DNA from 2 places in the Cohnella hashimotonis genome. Region 2 is predicted to be linked to the other one. Evidence: riboswitches for the same ligand, from Rfam matches in the RefSeq annotation. Region 2 holds a riboswitch; the other holds the start of a gene.

Region 1 (7,560 bases), 6.0 Mb from region 2:
GGGGATGTGCGCAGCGCCGATTACTTCGGCAGCGCCGTCGCCTGGGCCGCATCCGAGAACATCGTCGCAGGCACGGCCGCCGGCAAGTTCGAGCCGCGGGCGGAAGTGACACGCGACCAGCTTGCGGTCATGCTCGTCAAGTACGCGGCTGCGATGAATTACACGCTGCCTTCGCAGCAGGAAGCAGTCGCGTTCGCGGATGCGAAGGCCATACCGGCCTATGCGGCGAACGCGGTATCCGTCGTGCAGCGCGCGGGCATCGTAGGCGGCAAGCCGCGCGGCGACGGCGCCGTATACTACGCGCCGAAGGACAAGGCGACCCGCGAGGAGATTGCCAAGATGCTGGCCGGCTTGATGCAGCGCATGGAAGGTTAACGCGAATTAGACGCACGCTTGAAGATCGCGTACAATCGAGGGATGAAGCGGGGCAGCCCGCTTCATCCCTTTTGTTATGCCGTTAAGGCGGCCGGGATTGCCAAGCCCAACCGTGGGTAAAAATAAAATAGATTGTCTCGCACGATTGCATAAAGGAGGGTTGACGGGTGACAACGTGGCTCATGCTGGCGCTGCTCATTTTCATATTCCAGTCCGGCACGATCCTCGTGCTGGAGTACCGCCGCCCGGCCAACGCCATGGCATGGCTGTTCATCTTGTTTTTATTTCCGATCGTCGGCTTCATTCTTTACTACTTCCTTGCCCGAGAGTACGTCAGGCGCCGCAAGGTGCGGCGGAGAGGCGGCCTGGACGAACAGCGCCGCGGCGAGATATTGAAGAAAAGCCATCTGATCAACGAGCCGGAAGAAATACCGGGCGGCCGGTTCGCCGACGAGGAGCGGTTGTTTCGGACGCTGCGCAAGGCCGGCGCGTCTCCCATTACGGGCTGCAACAAATCGAGAGTGCTTACCAACGGGCAAATGACGTACGATGCGATGATGCAAGCGATTCGCAGCGCCCGGCACCACATTCATTTCGCTACATACATATACCGCGACGACGAGATCGGCCGCATGTTCCGCGATATCATGATCCAGAAGGCGAAGGAAGGCGTTCAGGTCCGGCTCATTTACGACGGAATCGGCAGCGTCAAGCTGAGCAGGTCCTTTTTCGCCGCGTTCGAGGAGGCCGGCGCCGAATACGCCTGCTTTTTCCCGCTCCGTCCGGCTTTTATGAAGAAGCGCATGAATTACCGCAATCACCGCAAGATTCTTGTCGTAGACGGCACCAAAGGCTTCGTCGGCGGCATCAATGTGGGCGAGGAATATTTGGGCAGACACAAAAAGCTCGGCTTTTGGCGCGATACGCATCTCGAGCTGGAGGGCGACGCGGTATACGGGCTGCAGGAGGTGTTCTTGAAGGACTGGGAGCTCGCGACCAAGCAGCGGCCGAGCGATCCCGGATTTCTGCCGGAGCATGGCTGTGCGGGATACGAGGTCGTGCAGATCGTCGCGGGGGGACCGAACAGAAGGGCGGATGCGATCCATGAGACGTTGTTCGCGGCGCTGGCGACGGCGAAACGGCGGATCTGGATTACTACGCCTTACTTTATCCCGAGCGCAGGCGTTGTTATGGCGCTCAAGACGGCCGCGATGAGCGGCGTCGATGTCCGCATGATCGTGCCGCTGATTCCCGATACGAAGCTCGTGCATGCGGCGACGATGTCCTACGTGGACGAAATGATGAGCTGCGGCATCCGCTTTTGGCAGTATGAGCGCGGCTTCATTCATGCAAAAGTCGTCATCGTCGACGACCTGATCGCTTCGGTGGGGACGGCGAACATGGATCTGCGCAGCTTCTTCAGCAACTTCGAGACGAATGCCTACCTGTTCCACCAGGACGCGATCGCCGCGCTTGAGCGCGACTTCCAGCAGGATCTGAAGGACAGCAGGGAGCTGGAGCTGTCGTCGTTTCGCAAGCGCTCCGGCGGACGCAAGGCCGCGGAGGCGCTATGCCGCATGCTGTCCCCGCTGCTGTAGCATCATCTATTGAAGAAAGGCGCCTCAATTAGGCTTAAGCTGCTTCAATACGTCTCCCAGCCGCTGCGGCTTCATCGAGCCGATAAGATCGCCCCGCTCCCGCAGCCGCGCGGCGATGTTCAAGAGGTTGAAGTCGGTCGGGCTCGGATCGGCCCGCACCTCGCTCCAATCGAGCGGCGTCGATACCGGCGCTCCCGCGCGGGCGCGCGGCGAGTAGGCGGAGACGAGCGTGCGGCCGGGGTAAAATTGCAGGTAATCGAGGTAAATGAGCGATCCGCGGTTTTTCTTCAGCCGTTCGACGGTGAAGAGCTGCGGATTTTTTGCGGTCAAATACTCGGACACGAACTTGCCGAACCGGCGGAGATCGTCGTAGGTCGGACCGGGCTCGATGCGCATGACGACCTGGATGCCCGTCGCGCCGGACGTTTTGGGGACCGCTTCAAGACCGAGCGAGTGGAGCAGATCGCCCACTTTGTCCGCAGCCTCCATGATTCTCGGCTCGACCTCGAGGCTCGGATCGATATCCAGCATCCAGCGGTCGGGCTGCGGCTGGGCGATGCGCTCGCAGGATACGTGGAATTCCAGCGCATACAGGCTGCCCATCCAGAGCAGAGTCGGCAGCGAGTCGAGCACGACGTAACGGATGCCGCCTTCGGTCTCGATTCTGACATAATCGGGAACCGGCGTAGGTGCGTTTTTTTGATAAAAGGACTTGCCCGCATAGCCTTCGGGAAAACGAATCGTCGTTAAAAAACGGCCTTCGCTGTGAGGCAGCAGATAGGGCGCCAACTCCGCCAGCGTTTGGACGTAGCGAAGCTTATCGATGCCCATGTCTGGCCAGAGCAGTTTGTCGGGATGAGAGATGAGCAGCTCGCGGTCGCCGAGCCGAAGCGTGACCGGGGACATCGTGGCCGGTGCCATAACGCGTTCCTCCGTTCTGAAGCCATCCCTTTGAAGAGACGGCGCTCTCCCTAGTTTAGCCGGTAATCCGGCGCCCCATCCCTATGGCCATCCCCATGGCCCTTCCCGACAGCCGTCCTGGCGACTCGTTTGTCGGAGCGATTGGCGGTTACTGACCGCCTTGCGATCAAACCGCATTTTCCGCACTTTTGCCTCCGCACGCTCATACAACAATAAGGAAAGCGCTTGGGGAGGGATCGCTACGGATATGCCGCTGCTACAGCACGCAGGCGCGCTGTTGTCGCTCGCTTTAGTATTTTGGACGGGGTCGTCGCTGTTCGCCGTACTCCATCCCGGAACCGTGCTCGTCCTCACTCGCGGCGGTCAAGATCGGGAGGCCGAAAGTCAGGGGACGGCGCCTGAAAGTCGTATACGGCTGCAAGGCGGCTTGATGAGCTTGGCGGGATTGCTCCTGCTGGCGCTGCCGATGCTGATGTAGCCCGGTTGACGCCCGGATGTCGCAACATTAAAAAGAATGGCGCCGCAGTCAAGTGCTTGACTGCGGCGCCATTCTTTTTTTGTTATTCAGATCAGCCCGTGAACTCTTGTACCCATTCGCCGTTGTAGTAGGCGACGCCAATCGATTTGAAGTTTGCGTTCAAGATGTTTGCCTTGTGCCCGGCGCTGTTCATCCACGCGTTCATGACCTCAGTAGGCGACTGTTGGCCCATGGCGATATTTTCGCCGGCGTAGTTATAAGATACGCCGAACTGCTTCATCATATCGAAAGGCGAACCGTATGTCGGCGAATTGTGATCGAAGTAATTGTTGTTGTACATATCCTTCGCCTTCGCGTCGGCGACCGTCGTCAGTTTGGCGTCGGACGCGAGCGCGGACAGGCCGGCTTTGGCGCGTTCCTGATTGACCAGATCGACGACTTGAGCGGCAAAGCCGGATCGCTGAACGCTCGTGCCGGAGCCCGTAGAACCACTGCCTGAACCAGCCGGTACGGAAGGCGAGGTCGTCGGCGACGGTTTGGCCGTAGGTGCCGGCTTAGCTGTAGGTGCCGGCGTAGCCGCAGGTACCGGCGTAGCTGTAGGTGCCGGTGTAGCAGTCGGTGCCGGGGGCGCCGTCGGTTTAGGCGAAGCCACGGGAGCCGTCGTCGGCTGGGCGGGAGCGGCAGGCGAGGTCGTCGGCGTCGCGACCGGCGTCGATGGCTTCAGTCCGCCAAGCGTACCGCCATTCATCTGCGACAAAAGCGATTGCCAGTCGAACGAGCCGAGCAATTGCTGAAGCTGCGAAGCGTCGATCTTATATGTGTAAGTCTGTGTCGTCTGGGTGCCGGCAGTCGTCGCAGCGTTCGCGGAAGCGCCGAACGGAACGGCGAGCGACAACAAGAGTGCGCCGGATACAGCCAGTTGACCGATACGTTTATTATTCATACGTGCGAATTCCTCCTTAGAATGTAAGCCTGCGAGGTTAGCTGACGGGTTAGGTCGGAGTACGCCCCGCCGCGGTTGCGGCTTCACCCCGTATACTTGGTTCCCCCGTGCCCTGTCGGGCTTCGGCTCGGATGTCTCACATTCTATCAGCGGAATCTCGCTAGTTCACGGCATAAATATTACCACGGCCTATATATTGGGAATTATGAAAACGGCCGGTCCTTGTCCCGCGCGGCTTTCGATAGGGCCGGTCGCCGGTTCTTAGAATATTCTCATCGTCTTTTTTAGCAAGCCGATAGCCCAAGGAAGCAAAAGAGCCATACCCCATCTTAACGGCTTGGGTACGGCTCCATACGCAAAACAAATTCTGATTTGTCGGTGGCTGGACTGGAGGAAGGCTGCCGATTAAGGCTGCGGCTCGCTTGCCTTCCGTCTGCGCGACGTCGCAGCCTTGGTGCTTGCGCCGACGGCTTCCTCGCCGCCCGCTGCGGCAGCCCCGGGTACGGCTGGCTTCGCGCGCGTGCGCTTCGGCTTGTCGGCCGCAGGCGCCGCACCCGCCTCGCCTGTATCGCCCCGTATCGCCGACTTGCGTCCGGCGCCTCGGCTGGCGGCCGCGCCGGCGGCTGGCGCGTCACCCGTCTTTACGGCGGCAAGGCTGGCCTGCAGCGCGGACATCAGGTCGATGACGTTGGTCCGCTCCGCCGCCGGCGCGGTGACTACGTCGAGGCCTTGCCCGGCGACCTTGCGGTTGATGGCGTCCAGCATCGCCGTTCGATAATCGTCCGTATATTTGGCCGCATCGAAAGGCGCGGACAGCTGCTCGATCAGCAGCTTGGCCATGTCCAGCTCGCGGTCGTTGACGTTCTGGCTTTGCGGCAGGCCGGGCACGCCCGAGATCGCGCGGATCTCGTCCGGATAGAACATCGTCTCCATGCAGATGCAATTGTCTACGCAGCGAATGGCGGCGAGACTGCTCTTGCTGCGAATCGCGATCTTCGCGATGCCGATCCGCCCCGATTGACGCATCGCTTCGAGCAGCAGACCGTAGGCGCCGGCGCCGGCCTGATCGGGAGACAGATAGTACGTTTTTTGATAGAACATCGGGTCGATCTCTTCGAGCGCGACGAAGTCGAGGATCTGGATCGTTCGCGTATTTTCCGGCTTGATGGCCTCGAGCTCGTCTTCGTCAAAAAGCACAAACCGTCCCTTTTCATATTCGTAGCCCTTGGTGATTTCCTCCCACTCCACCGCACGTTCGCAGTGCGGGCAGCTTTTTGCGTAGGAGATCGGCGTGCCGCAAGCTTTGTGAATTTGCCGCAGATGAACGTCCTTGTCCTCCGTTGCGGTGAACATCTTCACGGGCACGTGCACGAGCCCGAAGCTGATGGCGCCTTTCCATACCGTATGCATGACGCTTAGCCCTCCTCATGATCCCTATATGCCTTCAGGATTCCCATCGTCGTATGTAGTTCATACCGTCTGGGCATCCTGTACCGGACGATCTTTCAATTCGATACGAACAACCTTGGGCGAAGGGAGCGACGTTCATGAGCGAAGACGGCGCAGCGGACGGTCGGGACCACATTTACGAAGGCCGCGACAACTACGACATGGACATCGACCGGATGATCAACGAGGGGCTCGGCGGCGGTCAGGTGACTTTTGACAACGGGCTTATCGAGGAGACGACAACCGATACGATGCGCGAAAAAGAAGGGGACGATCCGTCATGAATACGCAGCGGGCCAAGCAAATTTTCGAATCGAAAGATATGATTGCCGTATCGCTGGAAGGCCAGCCGGTTTGGATCGAAGAGGTGGATGAAGCGAACGGCATGGCGACGGTTCAAGTCGGGCAGAAACCGACAAACGTGCAGACGGTCGCTGTCGACCGCTTAACGGAGTAGCGCGGGGTTGGTCAAAATAGCGGCGAGGTCCCACGAAGAGACGCTGTACAGCGTCTCTTCGCCATGAATGGCACCGAAGTCCCGCCAAGAAACGCTGTACAGCACTTCTTCGCCACGGTTGGCACCGAAATCCCGCAAAGAGACGCTGCCCAGCGCTTCTTCGACACGATTGGCGCCGAAGTCCCGCGGATTCTTAATTCTTGTCGGGGACGTCGAATTCGGCAGCAAGTTTAACCTTCGTTTTCCCGAACGTCGCTTCTTTCACGACGCGATAGCGTCCGGGCTCCGGCCAGGATTCAAGCATTTTGAAGCCAAAGCTGGCCTCATAGCTTTCGCCTTTTTGAAGATGGGCCAAATTGGCTGTAAAAGCGATATCGGCTTTGTATGGGACAATGATCCATGTGCCGTATGCCTGCTTCTCGATCATGTAGTCGGAGCCGCATTCGAGAATCTGTTCGCCGAGGTTGCGCATCTCGATCCGGTAGGCGGCGACCGCCCCATCCTCGTTATTCCCCGACGGCAGCGGGTCTAATAGAAGCTCCGCGCCATAATCGGCTGTTTCTACGTTCGGCGCAAGAATCAGCTTAGGCACGACGGCCAGCTCCATCTCTGCGCTTCCGCATCCTGTCACCATATAGGTATCCGCCTCAGCGCCGCCCCTTTTCTCGATGCCGCCGCAAACTGCGGTTGATGTTGCGCTGCCGCCTTCGAGCCGCTGCTCTCTTGTTAGCTGAACGGACTGTCCGTCGAACTCGGCGGTCATCACGATCGGTTCTGCTTCCGCCGGATAGGTCACGACTTGGACGACTGCGGACCGCCGCTCCGCGACCGACTGCACGAACGCTGCGAGCGGTCCGGGGTTGAGGATGCGTCCGTCCGCTTCGACGACGGCACCCCTCGACAGTGCTGCTTTCCGCGACCAATCGGTGTCGACGGTTCTCGCGCATGCCGTAGACAGGATTGCAAGTATCGCCGCAGCGACAATGAAGCAGCTCCGCGCAAACCTCCGAAATACTCGCTCGGTAGGCACCATCTCTTTTTCTCCTTTGTCAGGTCCATAATTGGAGTTTCCTTACAAATGAGACGCGATATGTTTCCTGAAGGTTGCTTCTTCCCGGCAGAAAGCTCGTTTTCGCCGCATATGCGAACGAAGCAAGGAATAGGTATGAGGATGCGCTTCGCTGCGACGACTCAGGCGCGGAATCGGCGACGCAGCGTTGCGGCGGGAGTGGTCGCGGTCCAATGCCGGATAGGAGATTAATTGGCGATTAAATTATCGCCGCCAGGCGCCCGTCCGATGTTTGGAAACGCTATCTCCCGGGTAAGGTATTGTATATCC
Region 2 (7,560 bases):
CTTGAGCGGCGTACAGCCGCACGATGTTACTTTTCATACTGGCATCCCCGCTTCGCGGTCGTTTGTGATTCCGCCCGCGCCTCTGTAATATGAAAGGAAGCAGTAGTTGAAAGCGCTTGAGGCAGAGGAGGCTCTAATCCATGGTTCATCTGGAAGACGTACGGAACAAGACGCGCCGCGTTTTGGATCAGATCGCGGCGATCGTCGTCGGGAAGCCGGATGCGGCGGAGTATGCGCTGATTGCGTTGCTCGCTTCGGGGCATATCATTCTGGAGGACGTGCCCGGCACCGGCAAGACGCTGCTCGCCAAGTCGCTCGCCCGGTCGCTCGGGTGCGCATTCAAACGCATCCAGTTCACGGCGGACCTGCTGCCGTCGGACGTGTCGGGCATCAACTTTTACAACCAGCGGGCAGGTGTCTTCGAGCTAAGAAAAGGCCCGGTCTTCACGAACGTTCTCCTGGCCGACGAGTTGAACCGGGCGACGCCGCGCACGCAGTCGAGCCTGCTCGAGAGCATGGAGGAGCGCCAGGTGACGATCGATGGCGAGACCTATCCGCTCGAGCGTCCCTTTCTGGTCATCGCCACGCAAAATCCGGTTGAGAGCCATGGTACGTTCCCGCTCCCCGAGGCGCAGCTCGACCGCTTCATGCTGCGGATTCCGATGGGCTATCCCGCCGCAGGGGAGGAAGCAGAGATTTTGCGCCGGTTCATGAGCGGCGACCCTCTGGCCACCGCACAGCCGGTCCTCGCGCTGGAAGAAGTCCTGCAACTGCAGGGCGCGCTGCAAAATGTACGCTGCCACGATGACGTGCTGCAATATATGCTCGCGATCGTCTCCGCTACGCGGGACAGCGAAGACACGGCCGTCGGCGCGAGCCCGCGCGCAAGCCTTCAGTTCATGCGGGCCGCACAGGCAAGGGCGCTGCTCCGCGGGCGCGACTTCGTGCTCCCCGAGGATGTCAAGGCGCTGGCCGTTCCCGTGCTCGCCCATCGGCTGGTCCTTCACGATCCGCTGGCGGGAGGCGGCCGCGCCGAAACGATCGTGCACGAGCTCTTGAACAAAATTGCGGTTCCTGCCGAGCAGGACGCGGTATACGCCTAGGACATGCCGATCATCAAATTGCTTGTCGTCGCTGCCGTCCTCGCCATGGTGCAGCGGATGCTGTTCAGCTGGCTCGGGCTGCGCAAGATCCGGTACGAACGAAAGTTCAGCGTTGCTCGGGCGTTTGCGGGAGACAAGATCTGGATGGAAGAGCGGCTGGTCAATGCCAAATGGCTGCCGCTCCCGTGGCTGCGGGCGGAGACGCAGATGCCTGCCGCGCTAAGATTCGGCAAGGAGGCGTCGGATCTTGCGGTGAGCGTCGGGCAGACGCTGCAAAACCATGCGAGCTTGTTCACGCTGGGCCCTTACACGAAGCTCGTTCGTCGTCATGAGGTGACCTGCCTGCAGCGGGGACGGTACCGGATTCAGACGCTGACGATTACGCACGGGGATCTCTTGGGCATGACGAGCGGCGCGCTGCAAGTCGAGTCGGACTGTGCGGTCGCCGTATACCCGAGGCTGCTCGGCGCCAGGGAGCTGCCTCGCGCGGCCCGCGAATGGATGCAGAGCGCGCTTAGCTCGCCGGACGCCTTCCGCGAGGATCACTACCATACGGCGGGCGTGAGAGCCTACCGCGGCGGCGACGCCATGAAGCAGGTGAACTGGAACGCCACCGCCAAATCCGGCGAATTGCTCGTCAATCGCAGGGAGACGATGGTCGGCGGGGACGTCACCGTGCTGCTCAACGCCGAGCTCGCCGACGCTTCGACGAACAGGCGGCTCCCGAGCGAGCAGTTCGAGGAGGCGGTCAGCATCGCGGCATCCGTCGCCAAGCAGACGCTCGATGGCGGGGGCAGGGCGGGTCTGATCTTCAACGGCCGCGTACGGGGCGACGAGTCGGTCCCCCTGCGAATCGAGCCTGCTCGAGGCCGCAGCCAATTGTACGCAATACTCGAAGCGACGACCGGCTTCGAGCCCGTCGTCCGGCTGGAGCTCGGCTATCTGCTCGGCCAGTTGATCCAGGAACGGATGCGCGGGGCGAATCTGATGCTCGTCACCGCCTTCCTGACGCCCAAGCAGGAGCAGGCGGTGCGGCAGCTGCGACAGGCGGGCAACCGGGTAGAGGTCATGCTGCTTTATAAGGAAAGGCAAACATCAAGTCAAGCCGCAGGAGGGACGCCATGAAGCTCTCGCTCCGAAGTCTGGCTGACGCGCTGGCCGTCTACCCGCTCCTTCTGATCCTCCACGAGCAAGCCGGTCTCGCTTTCCCGACGGTCGGCTGGCTCGCCCTCGCTTGGCTAAGCGCCGCGGTCGGACGAGCACTGCCCTCTGTGCTGCGCGGCAAGCTGCCGGCGTCGCTCGTCCACTTAGCGCTCATCGCGGCATTTATCGCCGCTGCGAGCGCAGCAGACTGGCGGCTGCTCTGGCTCGTGCTGCCGCTCGGCGTCTTGTCTTGGATCGCCCGCTTCGACTGGACGCGCAGCGTGCGCTGCTTCGTCGCGGTCGGCCTCCACGCGATTGTCCTCGCCGCGGCATCGCCGCTCGGCATTGCGGACGGCGCGAAGCCGCTTCTGCTCGCCGCGGGCATCGTCTGGCTGGCGGCCGCGCTGTACGATCAGCAGGCGAAGTCGCTCGCCGAAGCCGGTCTTCACGCCGGCCTCGTCACGAGACGGCTCGCCGCGGCCGGCAAGCGATATCTCGCGCTGTGGGGCGTCGTCGTCGCGCTCGTCTTTCTCCCGTTCGCGGGACTTCCGATCTGGCCGCAGGTCCTTCGGCTCATACGCTGGCTGCTCTCGCTCGTCCCTGCGGGCGAGCCTGCCCCCGAGCAGACGCCACAGCCGGAGCCGTCCGTGCAGCCGCCGGCATTCCCGCAGCAAGAGGGAGGCTCGGGCCGGCTGTGGGTATGGCTCGAGTATGCGCTTTATGTCGTACTCGCCCTGCTGGCGCTTGCCGTCGTATATCGCCTGGCGCGACGATATTTGCTCAATGCAGTCTGGTGGCGGCGCATAGCGGATCGTATGAAGTCGTGGTACGGCAGGCTGCTTGCGGGGCGGCGCGCGGCCGAGACGGATCTCGGCTACACCGAAGAGCGCGAGAGCTTGCTTCAGGGGGAGAAGCTGCTGAGCAGACTATTCTCGCGAAACAGGGCAAAGCCGAGGCGTTCGCTCCGGCGCGAGGACTGGGCGGAGATGTCCGCGGAAGACCGGGTCAGAAGCCTGTATGCCGCGCTGCTCGCCGATGCGGTCAGGGAAGGATACGTTCACCGGGAATCGCTCACGCCGTCGGAGACGATCGGCGCCATCGAAAAGTGGCGCGAATTAAATCAAGCTCCGCAGTCTCGCGCTTCGGAGACCGCGTCCCGAGGGTGGCTGGCGAGGATGTCACGCCCGCTCGGCGAGCTGTACGGCAGAGCCCGCTACGGCGGCCGGGTGAAGCCGGAGGAAGCCGATCGCCTCGGCGCAGAGTTTCCCTGGAAAAGATGACGAAAAAACGGGATCCGGCACGCAGCGCCGAATCCCGTTTTTTCGTCATCTTTTTAGGCTGAACCTGTTTCGAAATCTTAGCCGTAAGGGTACAACCTAAGTAACCTCTCCATTCACTCCAAGCAGCAGCAAAGACCCGCTTTAGGGGCGGGTCTTTGCCTAAGCCATTCCACTTCAACCGAGTTTACACGTGGTCGATCGCCACGGACGTGTAAGTGTCGGAGTCCATTACGCGGCGGGCGCCGATATAGCGCTTCGCGTAATACTTTTCATCCAGATCCGAGATCGTGACACCCTTGGAAGCCGAGTGCGCAAACTTGTTGTCGCCGACATAGATGCCTACGTGGGACACGCCTTCGCCGCTCGTATTAAAGAATACGAGGTCTCCCGGACGAAGATCGTCGCGAGCAACCTTGTCGCCCATGGCGTATTGACCCTTGGACGAGTGAGGCAGCTTGACGTCGAACTTCTTGAATACATAAGCCGTGAATCCGGAGCAATCGAAGCCGCTGGTCGTCGTGCCGCCGTAATCGTAATCGATGCCGATCAGCTTGGAGACGGTCGAGTCGAGCTTGGAAGCTGCGGATGCGCTGCCCATCTGGAAAGCCAGGAGGCAGGTTAAAGCAAGTAAGAGGACTGTAACTTTGCGCAAAACAAGAAGCTCCTTCCAAGTGCCTACGAGGTTAGCTGGAGGGTTCGGTTGAAGGTTCCCTATGGCTTCTGCGCGAGGCAAAGCCAATTCACCCGGTAAAGACTGGTTCCCCCGTTTCCCAGTGCGCGGGAATTCGGCAGTTTTCGCACCTTAGCTTTAGAAATTCGATTTTTAGGCCCCAACTCCTGCTCCTTCAAGATTAGAATTCCTTAATGTCCCAAACAAAAAGGAATATGCTGGCGACGTCTCAAAACCCAAGCGTGGCAAGGGATTGGGGCTGTACGCCGTCGAGCGGCCAAGCCTATGAATAAATGAGAAAGATTAAGAGGGCGCAAGTCTTCGACACGGCTGCAGTCGCAAGAGTATGATCGTAGTCTATGCCGCCCTCTCGACCGATATTAATAGCCTGCGAAAAAAAAAGAGACGGCGCGCCGTTCATCATCCGATGAACGGCGCGCCGTCTCTTCCTGTTTCTAAGCGTTGTTTCAAGCTTCTTCGCGCTGCCACAAGCGATGCTGGCAAGCCGCCGTCCAGAGCGAGATCATGGACCGGACGAAGTGGAAGGCCTGGTTAAGCGCGATCGCGAGCAAGCCGGTCCAGATCAGCGTGGCGCCGGATACGGCGGCTGAACCGAGGAGGGAGAGCAGCGGCAGCAGGAGCGTCACGCCGAGCAGGGGGAGCAGGCGGCTAATCGAGCGAAGCGCACCCTGCCAGGGGCTGATCCCGGCGGCGGCGCTGAACTGCATGAACAAAAAGGGGAGGTGCACCGCCAGCATCCAGAGCGCCCAGCCCGCGGCGTAAGGAAGCATCTGTCCAAGCCAGGACGCGGCATTGGGCATTTCCATGTAGGCGCTCCGGCCGAACGGAATCAGCCAGATCGCAGGCGCCAAGGCGATCAGCTTCTCGGCGCCGTAGAGCAGCGACACTTTTTTCCATGCACGCCGGATGCCCTTGAGCACTTGGGTGCCGTCCTGCTCCTCCGCATGGGCGAAGGAGTAATAAAGTCCCGCGTTCAGCACGGGCGTGATCAGCATGCGAAGGAGGAGCATGCAGCCCAGCAGGATCAGCGTATGATCGGCGAGATCCGTCTTGAGCAGACGGAACTGGGCCTCGATCGCAAAAAGCTGCTTGGCTGCCGCGCCGAGCGGATGTTCGTCCGGATACCGGGTCAGAATCGGCGCCACGACCGAGTCGATGAACCGGTAGAGGAAAAATCCCCACAGCAGGCGGTAAAGGAACAAGGCGACGAGCACGTATTTGTGCCGCTTGGTCGTCTCCCAGCCTTTTCGGATCGCGTCGTTCATGTCGCTTCCTCCTCCTTCACCAGGCCATGCTGCCGACGATCGCGTCGATCAGCTGTCCCAGCGTTACGTCAAGCTTGGTCCGCTTGCGCGCTGGCGCCTCGGCCTTCAGATAGTTGTCGTAACGGCTGTGATCGAGCACGATATCGAGCATCGGATCGACCGCCACGTAAGACAGCGGCGACGCCGACTGCAGCCGGATCTGGATGTGGCTCTGAATGCCGTCCCACGTCTTGCGGACGGTTTTGCCGTCTTTGAAGCCGAACTGCACCGTCGCCGCCTGCGGGCTGCCCTGGGTCCTGGTGAGCAGGACGATGGACTGATAGCCGCCCTCGCCGTCCGGCTCCGTGCGGATGGAGGCAACCGCGAAGTCGGCCGACTCACCCCGGTACACATAAGCGTGGAAGAAGTCCTTCCAGTCATCCTTGGTAACGGCCTCGACCACCCGCTGGAAGCTTTGGCTGTCGGGATGCTTAAAGCGGTATTTTTGAAAATAAGTCCGCATGATTTTCGACATCGTTTTTTCCCCGGTCTTGGCCTCGATCGCCTTGAGCACGAGTTTGCCGCGCATATATACGTTTTCCGCATAGGCATCCGACCCGCCGTAATCCCATGCGTCGAGCTTGAGCGGCATCGGGTTCGTCATGTAGAGGGACTCGATCGGCGTGCGGGCCGAGACGCCATAAATGGCGGCCATCAGCTTATCCTCGGTGTAGGAGGTGAAGGCTTCGTCCAGCCAGGCTTCCTCGAATTCATTGGAAGCCACGATGCCATACCAATATTGATGCGCGATCTCGTGCACAAGCGTACGTTCGAGCTCGTAGCCCGGATTGTCGTCCTTCGCCGCCGCGCCGGTGACGAGCGTCGGGTATTCCATGCCGCCCGCGCCTTCCGCATCGGCAGGCGGGACGACGATGGAGAGCGTCGTGTACGGATAGTCGCCGTACCATTCGCCGAGCTTGGCCAGCGCGGATTTGGCCGCATGCATGTAGCGCTCCTCCTGCTTGGCGTGCAGCGGGTCCAGGTACAGCTTGATCCGCACGCCGGGTACGCCGGCCGAGGAGAAGGAATCCTCCGCGGTCACAAAGTCGGGAGAGGCGGACCAGGAGAAATCGTGAACGTCTTCCGCGTAAAATTGATACGTTTTGCGTCCGTCCTTAACGACGGGCTGCTTGTATTGAAAGCCGGTCGCCGCCACGGTTCGGTCCTCGGGCACGTCGATCTTGACGCCGTATACGCCGAAGTCCGAGTAGAATTCCGAGTTGCCGTGGTATTGATGGAGGTTCCAGCCCTCCGCGGTGCGTCCGCGCACGCCTGTCGTCTCGTAGGCGGCGACCTTCGGGAACCATTGGCCCGCCATGACGAAGTCCCCCGCCTGTCCCATGCGGGCGAATACCTGCGGCAGCTCGACGGTGAACTTCATGCGGACGGTGACGGTCTGCCCCGGCGCGACGGCCTTCGGCAGGCGGAAGGAGGCTAGCGTCCGGTCCTGCGCGTTGCCGTCGTCCGGCTGGACGTAGCGAAGGCGCGGCAGCAGCGTCTCGCCGTCCTCGGTCGTCAGCTCGCTCAGTTCCATGGCGCCGTCCTTGCCCGGCGTCATCTTCACGCCGCGAAGCTGGCCGTTCGACTCCTTCAGGAACGTACTGCCTGGCGAAAATGCGTTCGGATACAAATGCAGGTAAAGATCCGTCACGGGCTTGCGTCCGGGATTTTTCCAAGTCAACGTCTCGGAGCCTTCCAATCGACCGCCGTCCAGGAGCTTGACCGAGATGTCGTAGTCGACGATCCGGTTGCTGAGCGCGACGGACGGCTGGGGCGCCGGAATCGGAGACGACGGAGCTTGCGGCGCCGCTGCCGCGTTGTGCTGCTCGCCGGAAACGTCCGAAGCGCCGGGAGCGTCGGAAGCACCGGAAACGTCGGAAGTGCCGGGAGCGTCGGAAGCGTGTGCGTCGGCAGGCGTTCCGGCATCATCGGCAGCCGCATTGACGTCAGGGGCTCCGGCCGACGCGCCGGGATCCCGGGAGGTAGCCGTGAGCGGGTCCTGTGCGGCATAGGCGGGCAGGGTGAACTGAGATTGCCAG

What was found. A riboswitch is a leader RNA that binds a small molecule or an ion and turns the genes downstream of it on or off. The one in region 2 is predicted to bind cyclic di-AMP.
Region 1: another riboswitch for cyclic di-AMP. It lies ahead of KB449_RS04375 (CAP domain-containing protein); the one in region 2 lies ahead of KB449_RS28330 (C40 family peptidase).

What each region holds. Positions count from the first base shown of each region.
Region 1 covers NZ_JAGRPV010000001.1:1,123,339-1,130,898, forward strand. Annotated here, with positions in the region: gene KB449_RS04355 (choice-of-anchor I family protein) at 1-375, shown strand, start outside; gene cls (cardiolipin synthase) at 558-1,973, shown strand; gene ligD (non-homologous end-joining DNA ligase) at 1,998-2,894, opposite strand; gene KB449_RS04370 (hypothetical protein) at 3,142-3,372, shown strand; gene KB449_RS04375 (CAP domain-containing protein) at 3,464-4,315, opposite strand; cyclic di-AMP (ydaO/yuaA leader) riboswitch at 4,326-4,453, opposite strand; gene ku (non-homologous end joining protein Ku) at 4,721-5,725, opposite strand; gene KB449_RS04385 (hypothetical protein) at 5,863-6,048, shown strand; gene KB449_RS04390 (H-type small acid-soluble spore protein) at 6,045-6,221, shown strand; gene KB449_RS04395 (hypothetical protein) at 6,210-6,449, opposite strand; gene KB449_RS04400 (immunoglobulin-like domain-containing protein) at 6,415-7,251, opposite strand.
Region 2 covers NZ_JAGRPV010000001.1:7,107,583-7,115,142, reverse strand. Annotated here, with positions in the region: gene KB449_RS28345 (AAA family ATPase) at 141-1,103, shown strand; gene KB449_RS28340 (DUF58 domain-containing protein) at 1,107-2,228, shown strand; gene KB449_RS28335 (hypothetical protein) at 2,225-3,526, shown strand; gene KB449_RS28330 (C40 family peptidase) at 3,711-4,178, opposite strand; cyclic di-AMP (ydaO/yuaA leader) riboswitch at 4,184-4,327, opposite strand; gene KB449_RS28325 (hypothetical protein) at 4,664-5,482, opposite strand; gene KB449_RS28320 (M1 family metallopeptidase) at 5,499-7,560, opposite strand, start outside.